2 regions of the Enterococcus saccharolyticus subsp. saccharolyticus genome follow, and region 1 is predicted to be linked to the other one. Evidence: riboswitches for the same ligand, from Rfam matches in the RefSeq annotation. Region 1 holds a riboswitch; the other holds the start of a gene.
What was found. A riboswitch is a leader RNA that binds a small molecule or an ion and turns the genes downstream of it on or off. The one in region 1 is predicted to bind thiamine pyrophosphate.

Region 1 (3,149 bases):
AACGAATAATAAACCATTTGCCAATAATTCATTGGTAATTTCATTGGTAATGCAATGAACCAACGGCGCTTTTTTTAAAGGGAACGCTTCTGCTAGTTTTGTTTGCCAATTTGTCATAGTGACGCTCCTTGATAGAATGATTGAATTTTTTGAATAGCTGGAATTGTTTTTGCTTTTTGCCAGATGAAAAAGGCAATTGCTGAACCGATACAGGCCGCACCAATGAACCGCGGCGTATACATTAACCAATAAAACTCATTACTACTTCCTGTAAACCAGACCATTACTGGATACGAAACTAGCGAACCAATAATGCCAGTACCAATAACTTCCCCTACCATAGAAGAAATCACTGATGGATATAGACGATAACCCAAACCTGCTAAAAAGGCACCGAAAACAGCACCTGTTAACGCCAATGGAGGAATGCCTAATAAGGTCATTCGAATAATGCCACAAACCAAAGCCATGATAGTTCCATACATCGGTCCTAATAAAACACCCGCCAACACATTCATGACACTCGACATCGGTGCCATACCTTCAATACGAAACAAAGGGGATAATACCACATCTAACGCAATCATCATCGCAAGATAGGTTACTTTCTGTAATTTTTGATTTCCCATAACGGACTCCTTTATTTGTCGAAACCATACGCCATGTCCCAAAAAGCCACTTCCATTTGGGTACTCGTCACAAAGGCATTGACCATTTGTTGACGTTCTAACATGGAGGCTTCTTGATATAAGTGGTTCAATAATTCTTGTTCTTCATGGACAATACGCATACTTTCTGGTGTGATACAAGTATCAATCCAACGTTGATACACCGGATGCGGTAATCCTGAACGCAATGCTAAACCAATTTCTTGATACAACCACGCACACGGTAAGAGACTGGCAAACGCCACGGAAACAGAATCTATGGGCAACGTATGCTTGTGGAACCGTAGCAATCGGTGTTTGTTGCACTTCTTCTGCAGTAATTTGTAGCGTATCAAAAAAAGTATCTCGAATCCCAATCTCTCCTGCGATTAAACGTTTGGCACCGTCTTGCATCATTGTTTTATCGTGGGCTGCTCCGTTTGTTTCTCAATTGCTAAATAGACCAATTGCAGTGCTGCTAAATAATAGCGATTTTGCAATAAATAATAACGAAAACAGGCTTTAGATAATGGCCCTTGCTGTAATTCTTGAATAAAAGGATGTTCCAAACTATACACCCAGCTCTCTGTTGCTGCCTCACGTGCAATTGTCACAAAATTCATCAAATATTATCCTCTATCAAACGGTGTCTTTAGGAACAAAAATCGTAGGATTCATACGATACAATACTAATAACACGATGGTTGTGACAATCGCTGTTGCTAAACCACTAATCCCGTTCATGATGAATGAGAATACTATCGGACTCATGCCCCATAAAGCATAGGTGCCCCAGAAAACCCAACCAGCAACAAAATGCCAGAAGTAACGAGCAAACGCCCCAATCAGTACACCGGAAACAATTTGTTTGCGTGCTACTATCGCATTTCCCTCGGCGATAGCTTGTTGTAACTGTTTCGCGACGACTCCTGTTAATCCAACAAAAGTAAATGCCAGCGGATATTCAATTAAGACTTGAATGACACTCAGAAAGTACACTTTTCCTGTCGGGAAATGTAACATTCCCCAAATGAAAGCTGCTAATAATCCAGCTTTGGGCCCACGGCGTAAGGCATAAACTGCCATTGGGATTTGCCCCAGTGAAATGGAAAAACTCGAACCAATATCGACTGGAATAAACGATAGCACCATTGCTAAAGCTGCTAGAATCGTTCCTTCCACCCAAATTTTTGTTGTTGATGAACGCATAAAAAAACTCCTCCTTTAGAATCTTCACAATTCACAAAGGAGAAGTGGATGACATTTATAATGTACACTTCAACTCGTCACAATTCCTACGTTCGAATGATCGAAACAGGTACGAAGGGTTTAGAGTAAACTCAATCTCAGCCCAGATGGACTCCCCTTTGTGATTAGATTCTATTTAATTTTAAATACAGCAAAAGCATAGCACAGTTTTTAGGTAATGAAAACCTAAATGCAATATTTTTTCTGGCTGTTGCGATTTCCCCCTTTGAAAGATTGACTTTGTAACGTTTTCAAGTAATATTAGGTGTAACAAAAAGGAGAGGAGAGTTGCTATGATTATTAAACCGACTCTGGCAGAAAAGATGAATATCTTTTTTGATAAAGAGAATCAACCGAACGATCGAGTCACTATGGGATTAATTACGTTACAACCTGGTGAAAAAAATCCGGCAGAAGGGTTTGCTCGCCACGACCAAGATGAATATTCGTACATCATTTCTGGAACTGCACATACAATTTTAGAAGATGGACAAGACTTACTTGGAAAACCAGGCGATGCACAATTGATTGAAAAAGGAGAAGGTCACATCAATTACAATGACGGCGACGAACCAGCAGTAGTTGTCTGGATGTTAGTCGACCGCGACTAGGAGGAATAAAATGAATAAAAAGGGAATATGGTTAGGTGCCCTAGCAACTTTAGCATTAGTCGGTTGTTCAACAGGGAAACCAAAAGAAGAAGAAGCAACACCAATTAATTTAATGTCTGCATCAGAATTAACAACTTTAGATACGTCAAATATGTTAGATTTTCCCGATGCAATCACACATACTGCAGCTTTTGAAGGGTTGTATGCCTTAGATGAAAATGATGAAGTGATTCCCGCAGTGGCGAAAGAATTGCCTGAAATTTCTGAAGATGGAAAAACGTACACGATTACCTTGCGAGACGATGCGATTTGGAGTAATGATGATCCCGTAACAGCGCATGATTTTGAAGCTGCTTGGAAAAAAATGATTGATCCAAAAAATGCGTTGATTTACAGTTTCTTATTAATTGATACTGTCGAAAATGCCGAAGCAATTTCAGCAGGAGAAAAAGCCGTCGATGAGTTGGGTGTAACAGCAATTGACGATCATACACTAGAAGTTCATTTAAGTGAAGCGAAACCTTACTTCACCTCATTATTAACATTCCCTACGTTCTTCCCACAAAATCAAAAAGCGTTGGAAGAATTTGGTGATAACTATGGGAAAGATAGTGACAGTGTCGTGTATAACGGACCTTTCATC
Region 2 (3,149 bases), 190 kb from region 1:
TCATTGCTGTTCACCTACCTGTAATGTTTGCTTTGCAAGCACTAGATGATGCTGACTCACACCAGATAATGGTGCTAACCGATGTGTCACGATTAAAAAATCTTGTTGTGTCGCTTGCTGTTGTATCCATTCAACAAAATAGTCACATGCGTGTTGATCCAATCCAGCAAAGGGTTCATCTAACAAAAGAAAATCCAGCGGTAAACTCAGCATGCTAATTAGCTGCACAATCTTTTTTTGCCCTTCACTTAAATGAAATAAACTTTGGTTTTTGGAAATATTAAAATATGCTAACGCTGCTTGCTGTTGCGTTAGAATTTCGGGTTGTTGATTGTTGCAAAATGCCAATTCTTCTTGCACAGTCAACGCCACGAATTGTTTAGCAGCGTCTTGAACTGCTAATGACATCGTTTGATAAAGTTGGCGCTTTTTTCGAATTTTTTTTCCCTGCAAAAACATGTTGCCATGGTATTTTTCAAGTTGTACCATCGCCTTTAATAGCGAGGTTTTCCCCCCGCCATTTGCACCCGTCAACGTGGTAATTCCTGTTTGTAACTGACTCGTTGTCTCAACTAACAAGCGTTGATTGCGTGTGATCTGCACTTTTTGAAAATCAAAAAATGGCGTAGTATCCGCTTGTTGTAAATGAAAAACCGTATCAACTGTTAACTTATCCAGAGAACCAAACTGTAATTGCCCCTCCGTCACTTCAACCACTGCATCGACCACCTCGTGATACCCTGACCAGTCATGATCACTTAAAAGAATTGTTTTTCCTTGGTCACGTAATTGTTTGAGTTTTTGAATAAAACGGACACGCGATTCTGGATCAATACTAGCAAATGGTTCGTCTAATAATAAAATTGGCGCATCTAACGCTAAAACCACAGTTAATGCTGCTCGTTGTTTCTCCCCACCAGATAATTGATTGATTGCTTTATCAGCTAAATCTGTGGTTTCCCCTAATGCCAATGCGTGGTTCATACGCTCCTGTATATCAACAGGAGCCAAACCGATATTTTCTAACGTAAAAATGAGTTCTTTGCGTAAAGTACGCATCGTAAATTGTTGGCTCGGATTTTGAAAGACCATGCCGACTGCTTGCGCTTTCTGTTTCATTGAGGCTGTCGCTAAATTTTCACCATTTAACAAAATATTTCCCTGATACGACAATTGCGCAAATCCAGCAATTAGGCGAAACAATGTCGATTTGCCACTCCCACTATCGCCAGTTACCAAGGTCAGTTGATGTGCTGGAAAAGCAAAGGTGACGTGATTAAAAATCATTTTTTCCTGTTGCTGGAAGGTAACTGCTTGTAATTCAATCATGAAACAGACACCTTAGCATCTTGCACTTTTTGATACAATTTCATGATTTGTGTCACTAAGATTACTCCGAAAAAGACAACCGAAACAAAACGCACCGCCAACAATGCCGCAACCATCCCAAATCCATACGTCCCATAACCAAATTTGAAGAACTCATAGACAAAACTCAACACGGTCGTTCCAATTGCGCCATAAAACAACGCCACTTTGTCATAACGTCGATAGCGAGTCACCATAAAGCCTAACTCCGTACCAAACCCTTGAATCAAACCTGAAAGCAAGACACCCGGACCAAAATACGAACCGTATAACATCTCTGCCAAAGCAGCTAAAACTTCTCCGAGCGTGGCACTTCCTTTTTTAGGAATTAACATCCCGGCAACTGGTGCGGCCATTGTCCATAATCCAAATAAAATTTCATTGGCAAACGGACTAAGTCCAAACGGGGTTAACGCTGCATTTAACAAAGCATACAAAACGCCTGCCCCCATAAATACCCCACCAAATAAAAAAGCTAAAAACGCGAGTAACACCACTTGTTGCAATGACCATTTTTGCATAAAAAAGACTCCTTTCATTTCCAAAATAGAAGCAAAAGGAGTCTTGTTCACAGACAATTTATGGCAAATAAAAACCTGACTAAATAAACTACTTAGTCAGGCACTCATCACAATAATTCACACATTTCCCTGCGCCAGTATTAACTGTTTCAGGTTCAATGGGTATAATCTCAGCTTTACAGCACCCCAAATGTTTCTATATTCAATTTTTTTAAAAGTATAACATACCTTAATTCAAACGTCTAGACTAGAAAAGTAAACTTACTAATAACGCAAACGCATAACTCGCGTTAAATAGCACCATATTTTGAATCGCATAGTTAAAACTATTTGGATTTGGTAATGTTTCTTTAAATTCCATCAAGTTGCGACGAACTTTCGGTAAACTAATAAACACAATTAAGATTGGCCAACGGAATACCCAGAATAAAAAGCCTAATAAAATCGCACCATAGCAACCATACATCAATACTTGGAAAAGTTGGACCCCTTTTTTGCGACCAATATAATAAACCAAGGTATAGCGATTGTTTTCTACATCTGTTTCTAAATCACGCAAATTATTCGCTAACATAATATTGGCAATCGTAAATACTAAAGGTAATGAAGCGACAAAAATAGCTAAAATCCCCCAAAGTTGTCCACCTAAAGAAAAGCTATCATTTTTAAAACTAATATCTAGGTAAAATACCCGTTGGTTGACTGTATTTAAATAGACAGTCATAGCAAATAAGCCTAACCCCATCGTCAAACCACTCGCCAATTCACCTAACGGCATACGTGAAACAGGAATGGGACCAAATGTATAAAAAATCCCAACTAGACAAACGAGTCCTCCCATAATTAGAAATAACCAACCCGTCATCAAGCTTAACAATAATCCAATAACAGCTGAAATCCCCATCATAACTAAAATCATTTTGCGGACGAGCGCGGGTGAAATTCGTTCGCGACCAATCACATTTTGTTCGTATTTGTACGTTTGAGATTGGGCTTTTTTAAAGTCCATATAGTTATTAATTGCTGTTGTTGTCATATCAAAAGTGATCATACCGATGAAAAACAACACCGTATAAAACCCATGAAATTCATTAAAACGTGCTAATGAATAAAGCACTCCTATAAGAAATGGAAAAAGACTCGCAACTTTTGTGCGGATCTCAACAACTTCTAAAAAATTCTTCAGTGACATTTTTTCCTCCTAGATTGCTATTTAAGTTCACTGCGGTCACCCATGGTATAACCAGATGCTTGATTCAG

Region 2: linked by a shared signal. The riboswitch ahead of PYW32_RS12730 (ECF transporter S component) and the one ahead of thiT (energy-coupled thiamine transporter ThiT) in region 1 are both predicted to bind thiamine pyrophosphate.

What each region holds. Positions count from the first base shown of each region.
Region 1 is NZ_CP118957.1:81,267-84,415, reverse strand. It holds gene thiM (hydroxyethylthiazole kinase) at 1-117, opposite strand, end outside; gene thiW (energy coupling factor transporter S component ThiW) at 114-629, opposite strand; gene PYW32_RS00425 (thiaminase II/PqqC family protein) at 641-934, opposite strand; gene PYW32_RS00420 (thiaminase II/PqqC family protein) at 1,061-1,270, opposite strand; gene thiT (energy-coupled thiamine transporter ThiT) at 1,287-1,856, opposite strand; TPP riboswitch at 1,923-2,024, opposite strand; gene PYW32_RS00410 (cupin domain-containing protein) at 2,189-2,506, shown strand; gene PYW32_RS00405 (peptide ABC transporter substrate-binding protein) at 2,517-3,149, shown strand, end outside.
Region 2 is NZ_CP118957.1:2,510,153-2,513,301, forward strand. It holds gene PYW32_RS12720 (energy-coupling factor transporter transmembrane component T family protein) at 1-4, opposite strand, end outside; gene PYW32_RS12725 (ABC transporter ATP-binding protein) at 1-1,329, opposite strand; gene PYW32_RS12730 (ECF transporter S component) at 1,326-1,889, opposite strand; TPP riboswitch at 1,999-2,088, opposite strand; gene menA (1,4-dihydroxy-2-naphthoate polyprenyltransferase) at 2,137-3,081, opposite strand; gene PYW32_RS12740 (FAD:protein FMN transferase) at 3,099-3,149, opposite strand, start outside.